DNA from 2 places in the Variovorax sp. GW821-FHT09D07 genome. Region 1 is predicted to be linked to the other one. Evidence: predicted binding sites of a transcription regulator. Region 1 holds the regulator's gene; the other holds the start of a gene.
What was found. The regulator LexA, encoded in region 1, represses DNA repair genes until DNA is damaged. The targets are predictions, from matches to a motif close to ACTGTATNNNNATACAGT.
Positions count from the first base shown of each region.

Region 1 (9,219 bases):
CGCGAAGCTATCATCGCTCGATGGATACCAAGCTGCTTGAACTGCTCGTCTGCCCCGTCACCAAGGGCCCGCTGACCTGGAACGCCGAGAAGCAGGAACTCTGCTCGCGCAGCGCGCGCCTGGCCTACCCGGTGCGCGACGGCATCCCGGTGCTGCTCGAGAACGAGGCCCGCACGCTGTCCGACGAAGAGCTGGGCCTGTGAGCTTCACCGTTCTGGTGCCGGCCCGGCTGGCTTCGACGCGACTTCCCAACAAACCGCTGGCCGACATCGCCGGCCTGCCGATGGTCGTGCGCGTGGCACAGCGTGCCCGCCAGTCTGGCGCCGCCCGCGTGGTGGTGGCCGGCGACGACGCCACCATCATCGACGCCTGCAAGGCGCATGGTATCGAGGCCCTGCTCACCCGCCAGGACCACCCCAGCGGCACCGACCGGCTGGCCGAAGCCTGCGAACAGCTCGGGCTCGACGGTGACGCGATCGTCGTCAACGTGCAGGGCGACGAGCCGCTGATCGACCCCGCGCTGATCGACGCCGTTGCCGCCACGCTGGGCGCGCGCCCGCAGGCCGCGATGAGCACCGCCGTCCACGCGATCGACTCGCTGGCCGACTTCATGAACCCGAACGTGGTGAAGGCCGTGCTCGATGCGCAAGGCCATGCGCTCTATTTCAGCCGCGCGCCGATCCCCTGGTGGCGCGACGGCTCGTCGGGTGGTGCGGCGCCGTCGGTGCTGCCCAGCCCCGCACCGCTGCGCCACATCGGCATCTACGGCTATCGCGCAGGCTTCGTGCGGCAATTTCCATTGCTGTCACCCGCCCCTGTCGAAGCCACCGAGGCGCTCGAACAGTTGCGCGCGCTGTGGCACGGACACCGCATCGCGGTGCATGTGAGCGATGTGGCACCGGGCCCCGGGATCGACACGCCCGAAGACCTGGCACGCGTGCGCGCCGTCTTCGCGGCCGGCTCGCCTGCGTGAGCTGCAGGCCGCCCCGAGGGAGACGGCGGCAATTTGTCACGGGGACGCATGCTATCCTCGATGCAATTCCGCCTCGGCGCGCCTGAGGGTGCGCATGGGGCGCGACACAAAATCTAAGAACCTTCCGAGGACACCATGAGACTTATTTTGCTGGGCGCGCCCGGAGCAGGCAAAGGCACGCAAGCGACCTTCATCTGCCAGAAATACGGCATCCCCCAAATCTCGACCGGCGACATGTTGCGCGCCGCGGTCAAGGCAGGCACCCCCCTCGGGCTGCAGGCCAAGACGATCATGGATTCGGGTGCACTGGTCAGCGACGACCTGATCATCAACCTCGTGAAGGAACGCATCGCGCAGTCCGACTGCAACGGCGGTTTCCTGTTCGACGGCTTCCCACGCACCATTCCGCAGGCCGACGCCATGAAGGCAGCCGGCGTCAAGCTCGACTACGTGCTCGAGATCGACGTGCCCTTCGGCGACATCATCGAACGCATGAGCGGCCGCCGCTCGCACCCGGCATCGGGCCGCACCTACCACGTCAAGTTCAATCCGCCGAAGGTGGAAGGCAAGGATGACGTGACCGGTGAAGAGCTGATCCAGCGCGAAGACGACAAGGAAGAGACCGTGCGCAAGCGGCTCGACGTCTACAGCCAGCAGACCCGTCCGCTGGTCGACTACTACTCGGCCTGGGCCAAGACCGACCCAGCCGCCGCGCCGAAGTACCGCGCCATCCAGGGCGTGGGCACGGTCGACGAGATCACGCAGCGCGCGCTTGCCGCACTGAACAGCTGATTCAGAGGCTGATTCGTCAGCCTCTTTCTCCTAGCCGCCCTCCGATTCCGGGAGGGCGGCCACTCCCAAGAGTTCCAGCACCAGCGCAACCCGCGCCTTCACCGGCGTGAGTGCGCCCGCATCCCGCAGCCCGTCACCGGGTTTCGGCAGGATGCGTCCGTTCGCACAGCGCGTGGCGCGCAGCACGGAGACACCGCCGTCCTGCGCCTTCAACGCCGCGGCTTCCAGTGCATGGTGCACGGTGCCGTTGCCAGTCGTGGCCACGACCAGCCCGCGCAAGGGCTCAGCCGACGGGAGCAGCAACGCCTCCACGATCGCACCGCTCGCGCCCGCGTGGCTCATGACGATCTCGACGCGGGGCCACGGCTTCGATACCGCCTCCAGCCGCGCCGCATCGAACGGCGCGCCCTGCGGCCACGCACGCACGCGCCGCACCTCGCCCTCTTCCACATAGCCGACCGGCCCCGCGTCGCCCGACGCGAAGGCATCAAGGCGGTAGGTGTGCACCTTCTGCACATCGAGGCCGCTGTGGATCGTGCCCGCACACACCACCGTCACGCCCCGTGCGCCGGGCGTCGAGGCCACAGCGAGTGCGTCGCGGACATTCTGCGGACCGTCAGGCGACAGGGCCGTGGCCGGGCGCATCGCGCAGGTCAGCACCACCGGCTTGGCCGGCGAGAGCACGGCGTGCAGGAAGAAGGCGGTCTCTTCCAGCGTGTCGGTGCCGTGGGTGACCACGATGCCGGCCACATCAGGCTTCGCCAGCCAGTGCGCGCAGCGCGCGGCCAGCTGGCGCCAGGTGTCGGCGTCCATGTCCTTACTGTCGAGCTGCGCGACCTGCTCCGCCACCAGCGTCACGCCGGCCGGCGCCTCGATGCCGCCCAGCAGGTCCGCCACGCCCACCTGTCCGGCGGTGTAGCCGATGTTGTCGCCGCTGCTGGCGGCCTTGCCGGCAATGGTGCCGCCGGTGCCCAGCACGACCACGCGGCGCGTCTCGGACGAAGAGGAATGAGTCATGGCTTGTCAACTTTTGAAAACTGGTTAAAAATACAGGTACTGGATATCTAGCCAGTGCCGCAAGGAAACCACTATGCAGTTCGCAGTGAAGCTTACCGCCCGCCAGCAGCAGATCCTGGACCTGATCCAGGGCGCCATCGCACGCACCGGTGCGCCGCCCACGCGCGCCGAAATCGCCAACGAGCTGGGCTTCAAGTCGGCCAACGCCGCCGAGGAGCACCTGCAGGCCCTGGCCCGCAAGGGCGTCATCGAACTCGTCAGCGGCACTTCGCGTGGCATCCGCCTCAAGGGCGATGCGCTGCGCTCGCTCCACGAAACGCGCCACCGCGAAGGCAACCAGTTCTCGCTCTCGCTGCCCGGCATGGCCCAGCTCGCGCTGCCGCTCATCGGCCGCGTGGCGGCGGGTTCGCCCATCCTTGCGCAAGAGCACGTCGACCAGACCTACTACGTCGAGAACACGCTCTTCCAGCGCCAGCCCGACTACCTGCTCAAGGTGCGCGGCATGTCGATGCGCGACGCCGGCATCATGGACGGCGACCTGCTTGCCGTGCAGGCCACGAAGGAAGCGCGCAACGGCCAGATCGTGGTGGCACGCCTGGGCGAAGAAGTCACCGTGAAGCGCCTGAAGCGCAACAAGCAGGTGATCGAACTGCACGCCGAGAACCCCGACTACCCGACCATCATCGTCCAGCCCGGCGAGCCCTTCGAGATCGAAGGCCTCGCGGTCGGCCTCATCCGCAACACGATGCTGATGTAGGCCCCGGGCCTGCTGCCCACACGCAGCAGCACCTCATCCGGCCGCGACAGGTGGCGGGCGTATGGCGCGAAGTCGCCATCACCCTGTCGTGGCCGATTCAAGAAATCCTGCCTGTGTTCAACCTCATACTTTTTTGGAGTTCACATGGGAATCGCCCTCCTCGCCATCGCCGACCTCTGGTCGCCCCTGCAATCGCTGGCCACCCGCTGGATGCCCGCCCGCCGCCCGTCGCACGGTGAGAGCGGCGACGCTGCCGCTGGCCTGCGCTACGTGGCCATTCGCCCGGCCTGCACGGCGCGCACCGCTGGCAGCCCGGCGCCGGCCGCGTCACCGTCCGCCGCCACGCCCGCCCGTCCGCTGCGCGTGGTCCGCGTGGTCGACCGCCAAGGCTCGCAGCGCGGCTGCGCCAACCGGGTCGTGATTTCCGGCCGCATGGCCGACGTGTGCGCCGAACTCGACCGGCTCGCCGCACTGGAAGCCGCAGAAGCCGGCAGCGGCGCACCCCGCCCCAGCCACCTGCACTGAGAAGGTGCGAACGAGCCCGTCGTGCCTGCGCACCCCGCACGCGCACGACGGATTCACCCCTAACGGTCTGAAACAGGCCTCCCGGGCGCCATCTGGCGCGGGGTATCCAAACGTTCACACGTGCGACGTGCCGATGCTGCGAGGCACAATGGCATGCCATGAACATTGTGATCCTCGACGACTACCAGGACGCCGTGCGCAAGCTGCAGTGCGCTGCCAAGCTGGACGCTTACGCCGCCAAGGTCTACACCAACACGGTCAAGGGCATCGGCCAACTGTCGGTTCGCCTCAAGGATGCGGACGTCATCGTGCTCATCCGCGAGCGCAGCCAGATCTCCCGCCAGCTCATCGAGAAGCTGCCCAAGCTCAAGCTGATTTCCCAGACCGGTCGCGTCGGCGGCCACATCGACGTCACGGCCTGTACCGAACGCGGTGTGGCGGTGGCCGAGGGCTCGGGCTCGCCGCAGGCGCCCGCCGAACTCACCTGGGCGCTGATCATGGCGGCCATGCGCCGCCTGCCGCAGTACATCAGCAACCTCAAGCACGGGGCCTGGCAGCAGTCGGGCCTCAAGTCGGCATCGATGCCGCCGAATTTCGGCGTGGGCTCGGTGCTCAAGGGCAAGACGCTGTGCATCTGGGGCTACGGCCGCATCGGCCAGCTGGTGGCCCGCTACGGGCAGGCCTTCGGCATGCAGGTCGTGATCTGGGGCCGCGAGGCCAGCTGCGCCAAGGCGCGCTCCGACGGCTTCCAGGTGGCACAGAACCGCCACGAATTCTTTGCGGCCGCCGACGTGCTGTCGGTGCACCTGCGGCTCAACGAGGACACCCAGGGCCTCGTCAAGCTCGAAGACCTCTCGCGCATGAAGCCGACGGCGCTGTTCGTCAACACTTCGCGCGCCGAGCTGGTGGAAGCCGATGCCCTGCTGGCCGCGCTCAACCGCGGGCGCCCCGGGCTGGCGGCCATCGACGTGTTCGAGAGCGAACCGCCGCTGCAGGGCCATGCGCTGCTGCGCCTCGAAAACTGCATCTGCACGCCGCACATCGGCTATGTCGAGCAGGAAAGCTACGAAAGCTACTTCGGCCAGGCGTTCGACAACGTCGTGAGCTTCATCAAGGGCAACCCCACGAACATCGTGAATCCCGGCGCGCTGCAGGTCCGGCGGTGAACGCATGAGCCGGCCCGCGCCGCAGCGAGGCGCGCTCTGGGCGCTGCTGGCCGGCAATTTCGTGATCGGCACGGGCGTGATGGTCGTGCCGGGCACCCTCAATGAAATCAGCGCCTCGCTGGCCATCCAGGTCGCCACAGCGGGTCAGCTGATCAGCGCGGCCGCCTTCGTGATGTGCCTGGGCGCCCCGCTGCTGGCCGCCGCCGTCGCTGGCTGGGACCGCCGCAAGCTGCTGGCCCTCACCCTGCTCTGGTACGCCGCGTGGCACGTGGTTGCGGCGCTCGTGCCCAGCTTCGGCGCGCTGCTGCCGGTGCGCATGCTGACGGTGATCGCGCCCGCCATCTTCACGCCCCAGGCCGCGGCCTGCGCCGGCATGCTGGTGGCGCCCGAGCAGCGCGGGCGCGCCGTCACCTTCGTCTTTCTCGGCTGGTCGGTGGCCTCGGTGCTGGGCCTGCCGATCGGCGCGCTGATCGGTGGCCACCTGGGCTGGCGCATGGCCTTCATGGCCATCGCGGCGCTCAGCGTGGTGAGCGCGGCCTCGGTCTGGCTCACACTGCCCAGCGGCATCCGGCCCGCCGCGCTCACGGCCGCCGCCTGGTCGCGGGTGCTGCGCAGCCCGGTGCTGATGGGCATCGTGTCGGTCACGGCCCTGCAGGGCGTCGGCCAGTTCGTGCTGTTCAGCTATTTCGGCCCGCTGCTCAAGCAGGGCTTCGGCGCCGACGCCAACACGCTGAGCCTGATGTGGGCGCTGTTCGGCGCCTTCGGCCTGTTGGGCAACATGGTGGTGAGCCGCTACATCGATCGCGTCGGCGCCGGGCGCATGGTGCTGTTGACGACCGGGCTGATCGCGCTGAGCCTGCTGCTGTGGCCGCTGGCCAGCACGCTGGCGTGGCTCGCGGTGGTGCTCGTGCCCTGGGGTCTGGGCTGCTTTGCCACCAACTCCTCGCAGCAGGCGCGCCTCGTGGGGCTGGCGCCCGCCCTGGCGCCGGGCTCGGTGGCGCTCAACAGCTCGGGCATCTACATCGGCCAGGCCCTGGGCGCGGCGCTGGGCGGCTGGCTGCTGGCGAACGACGCCACCGAGTGGATGAGCCGGGTCGGTTTTGCACTGATGCTGCTGGCCATGGGCCTGAGCATCGCCATCGACCGCAGCCGCCGCCCGGCCTGATTCCGATGCCCCGCGTAACACCCGGGGCGCGGGTCTCCCGCGAGATTGCAAAATCGGAGCTTTCGTCCGTGTCGCGCACCCGCGCCGACGCGGCCGCCCCGGACACCCACCAACCCATGAGAACCTTGATCCCATGACAGTGAACTACCCCCGAATCGGCGTGATCGGCGCCGGCGCCATGGGGCGCGGCATCGCGCAGATCGCCGCCCAGGCCGGCAGCGAAGTGCTGCTGCTCGACAGCTTCGCCGGTGCCGCCGAGCGCGGCCGCGAAGCCCTCGCCGCCCAATGGAACAAGCTGCACGAGAAGGGCAAGATCGACGCCCCCACGCGCGACGCCTACGCGGCGCGCGTGAAGGCGGTCGACGGCATGCAGGCGCTCGCAGGCTGCGACCTCGTGGTCGAGGCCGTGGTCGAGAACCTCGAGGTCAAGCGCACGCTGTTTCGCGAGCTCGAGGACGTGGTCGCGCCCACGGCCACGCTGGTCACCAACACCTCGTCGCTGTCGGTCACCGCCATCGCGGCGGGCCTGCAGCACCCCGCGCGCTTCGCGGGCTTCCACTTCTTCAACCCCGTGCCGCTGATGAAGGTGGTCGAGGTGGTGGCGGGCTTCAAGACCTCGCCCGAGGTCTGCCAGAAGCTGGCCGGCTATGCCACGCAGATGGGCCACAGCGCCGTGCAGGCGCAGGACACGCCCGGCTTCATCGTCAACCACGCGGGCCGCGGCTACGGCACCGAGGCGCTGCGCATCGTCGGCGAAGGCGTGGCCGACTTCGCCACCATCGACCGCATCCTGAAGGACCAGGCCGGCTTTCGCCTCGGCCCGTTCGAGCTGCTCGACCTCACGGCGCTCGACGTGTCGCACCCGGTGATGGAATCGATCTACCACCAGTACTTCGAAGAGCCGCGCTTCCGTCCCAGCGTGATCACCGCGCAGCGCCTGGCCGCTGGCGCACTCGGCCGCAAGACCGGCGAAGGCTTCTACCGCTACGACAACGGCGTGATGCAGCAGACGCCCGAGGCGCCGGCGCCGGTGATCGAAGGCACGCCCGCGGTCTGGGTGTCGCCGCGCGCCGCGCGCCGCGCCGAGCTGCTGCGCCTGGTGAACACGCTGGGTGCGCAGATCGACAGCGGCAGCGCTCCCGCACCGCAGTCGATCATCCTGGTCGCGCCGCTGGGCTTCGACGTGACGACGGTCGCGGCGGTCGAGCGGTTGGACGCCACGCGCACCGTCGGCATCGACATGCTGGTCGACGACGCCGCCACCAAGCGCCGCGTGCTCGCCACCAACCCGGCCACGCGCCGCGACGTGCGCGACGCCGCGCACGCCCTCTTCGCGCGCGACGGCAAGGCCGTGAGCGTGATCCGCGACAGCGGCGGCTTCGTCACGCAGCGCGTGATCGGCGCCATCGTCAACATCGCCGCCGACATGTGCCAGCAGCGCGTGTGCACGCCGGCCGACCTCGAGACCGCCGTGCAGCTGGGCCTGGGCTATCCGCGCGGCCCGCTCGCCATGGGCAACCTCTACGGGCCGACCAACATGCTCGAAGTGCTGTTCAACCTGCAGACCGTGTACGGCGACCCGCGCTATCGCCCGAGCCCGTGGCTGCGCCGCCGCGGCGCGCTGGGCCTGAGCCTGCTGCACGAAGAAGAATAAGCACGCACACCATGACCGCCGAACTCAAGAGCACCAGCGAAGGCAGCACCATGGTGCTGACCATCGTCAACCCGACCCAGCGCAATGCGCTGGGCCCCGAGATCTATGCCGCCGGCATCGAGGCGCTGAACGGCGCCGAGAGCAGCGACGAGATCCGCAGCGTCGTCATCGTGGGCGAAGGCGCCTGGTTCTGCGCCGGTGGCTCGCTGCAGCGGCTGCTGGCCAACCGCCAGCTCGACCGCTCGGTGCAGGCCGAGAGCATCGAAGGCCTGCACAACTGGATCGACTCGATCCGCACCTTCCCCAAGCCGGTCATCGCGGCCGTCGAGGGCGCGGCGGCCGGCGCCGGCTTCTCGCTCGCGCTGGCCTGCGACTTCGTCGTGGCCGCGCGCGACGCCGTGTTCGCCGCCTCGTACAGCAACGTGGCGCTGTCGCCCGACGGCGGCCTCAGCTGGCACCTCGGGCAGGCGCTGCCGCGCCAGCTGGCGAGCGAATGGCTGATGAACGGCGAGCGCATCGAGGCCGCGCGCCTGCATGCCTTCGGCCTCGTCAACGAGCTCACCGACAGCGGGCAGGCGCTGGCGGGCGCGATGGCCCTGGCCACGCGCCTGAACGCGCGCGCACCGAATTCGCTGGCCAGCATCAAGGAGCTGCTGAGCGACGCGCGCGGCGCCACACTGGCGTCGCAGCTATCGCAGGAGCGCGATCATTTCGTGCGCAACCTGCACCACGCGAACGCGGGCATCGGCATCGCCGCGTTCCTCGACAAGACACCGCCTCGCTACGAGTGACGCCTCACGGCGTCGCTCCCGAGACACCCCACAGCTTTTCAGTCGCCGAGAGGACAGACCATGGACGACCCCATTCTTACCATCGAAGAACGTGAAGCGATCAACAGTGGTCGCTGGTTTTCTTCCCTATCTCCATCACTACGGCACGACATCCTCCGATGCGCCTTTGTCAAACGCTACAAGGACGGCGACCTGCTCGCCGCGCGCGGCGACCCGCCCGAGCACTGGATCGCCTGTGCCAAGGGGGCATTGCGCGTGAGCTCGACCGCGGTGTCGGGCAAGCAGGTGACGCTGACCTACGTCGAACCGGGCATCTGGTTCGGCGACGTGGCGATGTTCGACGGGGAACGGCGCACGCACGACACGTACTCGCACGGCG
Region 1 is NZ_JBWKOY010000005.1:154,740-163,958, forward strand. Features, by position in the region: gene lpxK (tetraacyldisaccharide 4'-kinase) at 1-40, shown strand, start outside; gene AC07OX_RS19470 (Trm112 family protein) at 21-203, shown strand; gene kdsB (3-deoxy-manno-octulosonate cytidylyltransferase) at 200-973, shown strand; gene adk (adenylate kinase) at 1,109-1,765, shown strand; gene AC07OX_RS19485 (asparaginase) at 1,796-2,782, opposite strand; gene lexA (transcriptional repressor LexA) at 2,856-3,539, shown strand; gene AC07OX_RS19495 (hypothetical protein) at 3,684-4,064, shown strand; gene AC07OX_RS19500 (D-2-hydroxyacid dehydrogenase family protein) at 4,223-5,230, shown strand; gene AC07OX_RS19505 (MFS transporter) at 5,235-6,395, shown strand; gene AC07OX_RS19510 (3-hydroxyacyl-CoA dehydrogenase) at 6,529-8,049, shown strand; gene AC07OX_RS19515 (oxepin-CoA hydrolase, alternative type) at 8,061-8,840, shown strand; gene AC07OX_RS19520 (Crp/Fnr family transcriptional regulator) at 8,901-9,219, shown strand, end outside.

Region 2 (9,219 bases), on a different contig from region 1:
GCGGGATCGACAGCGCCAGCAGCAGCGCGGCCAGCGGCACGACACAGATGAAGCCCACGTGCTTGAAGCCCAGCGCACCCACGGCGCCGCCGAGCACGAACATCGCGACCAGCCCGCCGCAGCGGCGCAGCCTGCTGCGGTCGTGGCGCACCGGCAGTGGCGTGGACGGCGCGCGCCGGTTCCAGTAGAGCATCTTGCCCAGCTCGATCCCCACGTCGGTGATGTTGCCGGTCATGTGGGTGGTGCGCGTGCTGCCGCCCGAGGTCTTCGACGCCACGGCGTTCTGCAGGCCCATGATGAACGACAGCAGCAGCACCGTGAGCGGCACCGCGAACGGCGTGGCCCAGGTCAGCGTGATGGCGCCGGCGAGCCCGAACGGGAACATCAGCGCGGCCTCCAGCAGCAGCGGCAGCGCATACACGCCATGCAGCCGGTGCTGCCGCGCCCAGTTCACCAGCACCGCGCAGACCGCGGCGCCGCTCACGAACGCCAGGATCGCGCCCAGCGCATTCAGCAGCAGCGTGAGGTTGCCCAGCACCATGCCGTCCGCCAGCTGCGAGGCGAAGCCGGTCATGTGCGAGGTGTACATGTGCAGCACGAGGAAGCCGCCCGCATTGATGGCGCCGGCGTTGAAGGCCAGCAGCAGTCCGAGCGCGGTGTTCGTCGACGGCGCGCGGTGGCGGTTGGTGAGAAAACGAAGTCTGCGCACGGGGCTCTCCAGGTCAGCTGCCTGCCGACAGCCACTCTAGCACCCAGTGTGAAGAGCTACTTGAGCCAGCCGCGCCGGCGGAAGTACCACATCGGCACCAGCGCGCTCGCCGCCATCAGCGCGATGGCGTAGGGGTAGCCCATGGCCCAGTCGAGCTCGGGCATGAACTTGAAGTTCATGCCGTAGATGCTCGCGATCAGCGTGGGCGGCAGCAGCGCGACGCTGGCCACCGAGAAGATCTTGATGGTCTTGTTCTGGTTGATGTTGATGAAACCGACGGTCGCATCCATCAGGAAGTTGATCTTGTCGAAGAGGAAGGCCGTGTGGTTGTCCAGCGATTCGATGTCGCGCAGGATCTGCCGCGCCTCTTCGAACTGCTCGGCGTTGAGCATCTTGCTGCGCATCATGAAGCTCACGGCGCGGCGCGTGTCCATCACGTTGCGGCGGATGCGGCCGTTCAAGTCTTCCTGCCGCGCGATGGCGCCGAGCACCTCGCCGGCCAGCTCGTCGCTGACGTTGCCCGACAGCACCTTCTTGCCCGCCACCTCGAGTTCGTCGTAGATGTTCTCCAGCGTGTCGGCCGAGTATTCGGCGTCGGCGTCGAAGAGCTTGAGCATCACTTCCTTGGCGTCTTCGATCAGCCCCGGCGCGCGGCGTGCGCGCATGCGCAGCAGGCGGAACACGGGCACGTCTTCGTCGTGGATCGAGAACAGCACGCCGCGGCTGCGCAGGTCGGTGTTGTGCTGGTTGAGGATGAAGGCGACGCGCACCGTGCGCGGGTCTTCGTCGTCGTCGATCAAGAAGTCGGAGCGGATGTGCAGTTCGCCGTTGTCTTCCTCGTAGAAGCGGGCCGATTCCTCGATGTCCTCGTCCATCGCGTCTTCGGGAATCGAGAGGCCGTAGTACTGCTTGATCCAGCGCTTTTCCTCGAGCGTGGGCGACTCGAGGTCGACCCAGATCGGCTGGAACTTGGAGAGCTCTTCGAGCGACTCGATCTCTTCCTGGACGAGGCGGCCGTTGGCGAGCGTAAAGATGTTGAGCATGGGCTCACTCCCGGGGGTGACTGAACGATGGGCGAGGGCGGGGCGCTTTCAATTCCCGCGGACCCGGCGTCAGTACATCACGCGCAGCGTCGCCAGGGAGTTGAAAGCTGCCGAGACGGGGCGGTTTCCAAGGGGAGTCTCCGGTTGCAGCGAGGCGCGATTATGTCACCGGCCACAGGGCGACAAGGCACGCGAACTGGACGGACATACAGTAAAGTCGTGCCCATGCAGACCCCTGCGTCCCCCGTTCTTTCCACCCCGCCGAAGACGCAAGCCGAGCGCCTGGCCGCGGCGCTCGCCGCGCTCAACGACGACCAGCGCGCGGCGGTCGAGCATGGCGTGGGCGCGGCGGTCGGCGCCGACCACCGGCCGCTGCTCGTGATCGCCGGCGCCGGCTCGGGCAAGACCAGCACGCTGGCGCACCGCGTGGCGCACCTGATCGCGGACGGGGTCGATCCGCAGCGCCTGCTGTTGCTCACCTTCTCGCGCCGCGCCGCGCAGGAAATGGAGCGCCGCGCGGGCCAGGTGCTGGCGCGCGTGCTGGGCCTGAAGTCGGAGCGCCCGCCCGCGCTGCCCTGGGCCGGCACCTTCCACGGCATCGGCGCGCGGCTGCTGCGCGAATACGCGGCGCAGATCGGACTGGACGAGAACTTCACCATCCACGACCGCGGCGACGCCGAAGACCTCATGGGGCTGGTGCGGCATGAGCTGGGCCTGTCCTCCACGGTCAACCGCTTCCCGCGCAAGGGCACCTGCCTGTCGATCTACTCGCGCTGCGTGAACACGCGCGCGCCGCTGGCCGTTGTGCTGAAAGACAGCTTTCCCTGGTGCGCCGAGTGGGAGGCGCAGCTCAAGACGCTCTTCGGCGCCTACGTCGAGGCCAAGCAGCAGCAGAACGTGCTCGACTACGACGACCTCTTGCTCTACTGGGCCGAGATGGTCGCCGAGCCCGCGCTGGCCGCGCACGTCGGCGCACGCTTCGACCACGTGCTGGTCGACGAGTACCAGGACACCAACCTGCTGCAGGCCGAGATCCTGCGCGCGATGAAGCCCGACGGGCGCGGCGTGACGGTGGTGGGCGACGACGCGCAGTCGATCTATTCGTTCCGCGGCGCGACGGTGCGCAACATCCTCGACTTTCCTTCGCAATTCAGCCAACAGGCGCGCATCGTCACGCTGGAGCGCAACTACCGCTCGACGCAGCCGATCCTCGACGTGTCGAACCGCGTCATCGCGCAGGCCGCCGAGCGGCACGCCAAGACGCTGTGGACCGACAAGCCCTCGGCCGGCAAGCCGGTGCTGGTGCTCGTGCCCGACGAGGCCGGGCAGGCGCGCTGGGTGGCCGACAAGATCCTGGCGCACCGCGAGGGCGGGCTGGCGCTGAAGTCGCAGGCGGTGCTGTTTCGCACCTCGTCGCACAGCGCGGCGCTCGAATTGGAGCTGGCACGGCGCAACATCCCGTTCGTGAAGTTCGGCGGGCTCAAGTTCCTCGAGGCCTCGCACGTGAAGGACCTGCTCGCCGTGCTGCGTTTCGCGCAGAACCCGCGCGGGCGCATGGCGGGTTTCCGGGTCACGCAGCTCATTCCCGGCGTGGGCCCGGCCACCGGCACGCGCCTGCTCGACGCGATGGACCAGGCGGCCGACCCGGCCGCGGCCGTGCGCGACTTCGTGCCGCCGTCGGCCGCGCGCGAACAGTGGGCCGACTTCGCTCAGGCCTATGCCGCCTTGCGCGCGCCGTCGCTGCAGTGGCCGGCCGACGTCGAGGTGGCGATGCAGTGGTACCAGCCGCATCTGGAGCGGCTGTACGAAGACACCTCGGGCGTGCGACGCGCCGACGTCGAGCAGCTGGCGCGGCTGGCGGCCGGCTATGGCTCGCGCGAGCGCTTTCTCACCGAGCTCACGCTCGACCCGCCCGAAGCCACCAGCGACCGGCCCGGCCCGCCCTCGCTCGACGAGGACTACCTGATCCTGTCGACCATCCATTCGGCCAAGGGCCAGGAGTGGAACTCGGTGCACGTCATCAACGTGGTCGACGGCTGCATGCCGGCCGACGTGGCGCAGGGCGCGCACGAGCTGGAAGAAGAACGGCGCCTGCTCTACGTGGCGATGACGCGGGCCCGCGATCACCTGCACCTGGTGATGCCGCAGCGCTTCCACATCACGCAGCAGGCGGCGCGTGGCGACCGGCACCTGTACGCCAACCGCACCCGCTTCATCACCGAGTCCGACCTGGCGGGCTTCGAGTTGCAGACCTGGCCGCCGCCGCCGGTGCTGCCACCCGCGGTGCCGCCGCCGGCCGCGGTGATCGACCTGCGCAACCGCATGCGCGCCGCATGGCGCTGAACGGGCCGGCCCTTCGGGCGTGAGGGTCACTGCGCGCTGCACATGGAAACACTTGCTTCCAATGTGCCGCAACGGCATGCCACTGCACAGGGGCAGCTATGGAATCAATAGCGGATTAGGGCATGCAATACACCGGTCCGTCACTCGGGCAAGCCCCGGTATTGCAATACCGTGACAGCTTGGGCATAGTGAATCCGACCGCCCCCTTTCTTCATCTCCCTTCCTCTTTCCCCTCTCTCCCAACCTCACCTGTTTCGCCGGCCACGCTTCATCCCGGAGCGCGGTCATTTCCCCAACCGTCAATTCTCAGGAGGTCATTCATGAATTTGACGATCAGCGGTCATCACCTCGACGTCACACCTGCCTTGCGCACCTACGTCACGAGCAAGCTGGACCGGATCACGCGACATTTCGACCAGGTGGTCGATGTCAAGGTGATCCTCACGGTGGAAAAGCAGAAGGAAAAGGAACGCCGCCAAAGGGCGGAGTGCAACATTCACGTCAAGGGCAATGACATGTTCGCGGAATCGAGCCACGCTGATCTGTACGCCGCGGTTGATGAGCTGGTCGACAAGCTCGACCGCCAGGTGGTCCGCCACAAGGATCGCCTGCAGGACCACCATCACGTGGCGCCCAAGCGCGTGATGTAAACGCCGGGCCCCGCGCCCCGCATCTCAGGCCGCCTTCGGGCGGCCTTTTGTTTGTCCGACCACATTGGTGGGGCTTTGCAAGGGCCTCCAGAGGAAGCGACGCCTCACGGCAACACATGTAGACGAAAGTAATTAGGGGGACTGGGGGTTTTTACCGAGGAGGTGCATAATCGCCCCCGCTCTGACCCCACCATGAATCGCCTCGCGTCCATCCTGCCGCCCGCTCAAGTGCTCGTGAGCGTTGACGCCACCAGCAAGAAACGTGCTTTCGAAGAAGCCGGCCTGCTGTTCGAGAGCCTTCACGGTCTGGGCCGTGCCCTCATCACCGACAGCCTGTTTGCGCGCGAGCGCCTCGGCTCCACCGGTCTGGGCCACGGCGTCGCCATTCCGCATGGCCGCATCAAGGGCCTCAAGGCGCCGATGGCCGCGGTGTTCCAGCTGGCGAACCCCATCGGCTTCGACGCTCCCGACGAGCAGCCCGTGGCGCTGCTGATCTTCTTGCTGGTGCCCGAAGCGGCCACGCAGAAGCACCTCGAAATCCTGTCCGAAATTGCCGAGCTGCTGAGCGACGCCGGCCTGCGCGAGCAGATCAAGTCCAGCACCGACGCCGCCGCGCTGCACGGCCTCATCGCCGGCTGGCAGTCGACCCAGGTCGCCTGAGCGCCCGTGCCGGGCCTGCCGCTGCTGATAAGCTGCGGCGACGCTTTTCTCTCCCTCCATCCTGACCAGAATGCCGGCGCCCCGCGCCGGCCGCCGCACGCATGAAGCCGACCGTCATCAGCGCCGATGCCATGTTCGAGGAGTTCCGCGGGTCGCTCCGCTGGGAATGGCTCGCGGGCCTGGGCGCCTCGGAGCGCCAGTTCGACCCCGACGTCATCAGCCGCGCACAGTCGGCCGCCGACCTGGTCGGCTACCTGAACTACATCCACCCGTACCGCGTGCAGATCCTCGGCGCGCGCGAGGTGGCCTACCTCACGCGCGGCAGCAAGGAAGACTGCGTGCGCCGCATCGGGCGCATCGTCACGCTGGAGCCGCCGATGCTGGTGCTGGCCGACGGCCAGGCCGCGCCCGACGAGCTGCTGTCGATCTGCGAACGCGCCCAGCTGCCGCTGTTTGCCACGCGCGAGTCGTCGGCCTTCGTGATCGACCTGCTGCGCGCCTACCTGTCCAAGCACTTCGCCGAGCGCACCTCGATGCACGGCGTGTTCATGGACATCCTGGGCATGGGCGTGATGATCACGGGCGAGTCGGGCCTCGGAAAGAGCGAGCTGGGCCTGGAGCTGATCTCGCGCGGCAACGGCCTCGTGGCCGACGACGCGGTCGACCTGTACCGCATCAACCAGAACACCATCGAGGGGCGCTGCCCCGACCTGCTGCTGAACCTGCTGGAGGTGCGCGGCATCGGCCTCCTGGACATCCGCGCGATCTTCGGCGAGACGGCCGTGCGCCGGAAGATGCGCCTGAAGCTCATCGTGCATCTTGTGCGGCGCGACAGCTTCGAGCGCGACTACGAGCGCATGCCCTCGGCGCCGCTCACGCAGGACGTGCTGGGCATCCCGGTGCGCAAGGTCATCATCCAGGTGGTGGCCGGACGCAACATCGCCGTGCTGGTGGAAGCGGCAGTGCGCAATTCGATCCTGCAGCTGCGCGGCATCGACACCTATGCCGACTTCGTGGCGCGCCACCACAAGGCGATGGAAAGCGGGCGCGATCCGGACTGAGCAAAGAAAAAAGCCCTTCAAAGTGAAGGGCCGCTTTCTGCTTCAGCAGGTCTTCAGCGTCAGCGCTTCTTGACGCAGTCGCCGCACAGGCCGTACAGCGACATGGCGTGGTCCTGCAGGACCCAGCCCTTGTCCTTGGCGATCATCTGCTGGCGCCGTTCGATCTCGGCGTCGTAGAACTCCTCGACCTTGCCGCACGAGGTGCAGACCAGGTGGTCGTGGTGCGTGCCTTCGTTCAGTTCGTAGACCGCCTTGCCGCTTTCGAAGTGGCTGCGTTCGAGGATGCCGGCCTGCTCGAACTGCGTGAGCACGCGGTACACGGTGGCCAGGCCGATGTCGGAGTGTTCGTTGAGCAGCACGCGGAAGACGTCTTCCGCCGTCATGTGCCGCTGGCTGCCGGTCTGGAAGATCTCGAGGATCTTCAGTCGCGGCAAGGTGGCCTTGAGGCCGGTGTTCTTGAGTTCGTCGATGTTGGCCATGATGGTTCCTGCGCCCTGGGCTGAGGCCGGGCCTTCAGGCTCGGCCGCTACAATGTTCGATCATATCGCTACCCCCTCTTCTCCCATGCCTGCCATCCTCCAACGCCGGCCCTGGTTGCTGGTTGCTGCCATTGCGGCGACGCTCGCCCTCGGTGCCTGCAGCGGTTTCAGCGAACGCACGCGTGGCGCGCTGTCTGCCGTCACCCCCTACAAAGTCGAAGTGGTGCAGGGCAATTTCGTGTCGAAGGAACAGGTCGCGGCACTCAAGCCCGGCATGTCGCGCCAGCAGGTGCGCGAGATCCTCGGCACCTCGCTGCTGAACGACGTCTTCCACGCCAACCGCTGGGACTACGTCTTCACGATCCGCCGCCAGGGCGTCGATCCGCAGGAGCGCCGCCTGACCGTGTTCTTCAACGGCGAACTCATGGACCGCTTCGAGGGCGATGAAATGCCCAGCGAAGAAGAGTTCGTCGCCACGCTCGACACCCGCCGCAAGAGCGGCAAGGTGCCGCAGCTCGAGGCCACCGAAGAAGAGCTCAAGAAATTCGCGCCCAAGGCCGACAAGAAAGCCGACACCACCGGCACCCCGGCAGCCCCCATGCCCGCGCTGCCGGCCGCCTACCCCCCGCTCGAAGCCGCGCGCTGAGCGTGCGCGGCAGGGCTCCGGCGGCGGCCACCCCTCCTGCGGGCGGTGCCCGCCGGACCGGTGGGGTTGCTTTTGTCGGTGTCCATGGCTCCCGTAGGGACTTTTCAACGACCGAATCCCCGTGACTGAACCGACCACCACCCCCACCTCCGCTTCTTCTTCCTCCGCTCCCGCGCTGCGCCGGGTGGCGATCGCCGGCGCCTCGGGCCGCATGGGCCACATGCTCATCGAAGCCGTGCGCAACGCGCCCGACTGCCGCCTGGCCGGCGCGCTCGACATCGCCGGCAGCGCCGCCCTCGGCGCCGATGCCGCGGCCTTCCTGGGCTTCACCAGCGGCGTGCCCATCGTGGCCGACCTGCGCACCGGCCTGCAGGACGCGCAGGTGATGATCGACTTCACCCGACCCGAAGGCACGATGGCGCACCTGGCCGTGTGCCGCGAGCTGGGCGTGCAGGCCGTGATCGGCACCACCGGCTTCAGCGATGCGCAGAAGGCCGAGATCGCCGAGATCGCCAAAGACATCGCCATCATGATGGCGCCCAACATGAGCGTGGGCGTCAACGTCACGCTCAAGCTGCTCGACATGGCCGCCCGTGCGATGGCCACCGGCTACGACATCGAGATCGTCGAGGCCCACCACCGCTTCAAGGTCGACGCGCCCTCGGGCACCGCGCTCAAGATGGGCGAGGTGATCGCCGATGCGCTGGGCCGCGACCTCAAGGACTGCGCCGTGTACGGCCGCGAAGGCATCACGGGCGAGCGCGACCCGTCGACCATCGGCTTCGCCACCATCCGCGGCGGCGACATCGTGGGCGACCACACCGTGCTGTTCGCGGGCATCGGCGAGCGCATCGAGATCTCCCACAAGTCGTCCAGCCGCGTGACCTACGCGCAAGGCGCGCTGCGTGCGGTGCGCTTCCTGAGCGGCCAGCGCAGCGGCCTGTTCGACATGTTCGACGTGCTGGGCCTGCGCTAAGCACGCGCACCACAACCAAGGACGCGAATGAGCGTGCTCGAACTGCTGACCCACGGTGACGGCGTCAGCCGTTCGGTGGCCGCGCTGCTGCTCGCGATGTCGATCGCCAGCTGGGTCGTGATCCTCTGGAAAGCCTGGCTGCTGCGCGGCGGCACGCGCGACGTGCTGCGCAGCATCGCGGCGTTCTGGCAGTCGGCCACCCTGGTCGAGGCCGAGCAGAAGCTGCAAGCCTTCGACCGCGCCGAACTCGTGCGTCCCGCCGTGGCCGCATTGCGCCAGGCCGCCACCGAAGCGCCCGGCGGCACGCTCGGCGCCACGGTCGACCGCAACCAGCGCCTCACGCGCGTGCTGCGTGGCGCGCTGCACGGCGCGCTGCGGCGCCTGCAGGCCGGGCAGATCCTGCTGGCCACCGTGGGTGCCACCGCGCCCTTCGTCGGCCTGCTCGGCACCGTCTGGGGCATCTACGGCGCGCTCGCGGGCATCGCGGGCCAGGCCGGCGGCTTCACCATCGACAAGGTGGCCGGGCCGGTCGGCGAGGCGCTCGTCATGACGGCCTTCGGCCTCGCCGTCGCCATTCCGGCCGTGCTGGCCTACAACGTGTTCGGCCGTGTGGTGGGCCGCGTCGAGGCCGAGCTCGAAGGCTTCGCGCACG
Region 2 is NZ_JBWKOY010000007.1:305,842-315,060, forward strand. Features, by position in the region: gene AC07OX_RS24230 (YoaK family protein) at 1-709, opposite strand, end outside; gene corA (magnesium/cobalt transporter CorA) at 766-1,752, opposite strand; gene AC07OX_RS24240 (ATP-dependent helicase) at 1,978-4,095, shown strand; gene hpf (ribosome hibernation-promoting factor, HPF/YfiA family) at 4,416-4,745, shown strand; gene AC07OX_RS24250 (PTS sugar transporter subunit IIA) at 4,938-5,405, shown strand; gene hprK (HPr(Ser) kinase/phosphatase) at 5,507-6,466, shown strand; gene fur (ferric iron uptake transcriptional regulator) at 6,526-6,945, opposite strand; gene AC07OX_RS24265 (outer membrane protein assembly factor BamE) at 7,031-7,591, shown strand; gene dapB (4-hydroxy-tetrahydrodipicolinate reductase) at 7,767-8,567, shown strand; gene AC07OX_RS24275 (MotA/TolQ/ExbB proton channel family protein) at 8,595-9,219, shown strand, end outside.
Region 2: the regulator LexA is predicted to act here: its motif matches at 1,948-1,965, upstream of AC07OX_RS24240 (ATP-dependent helicase).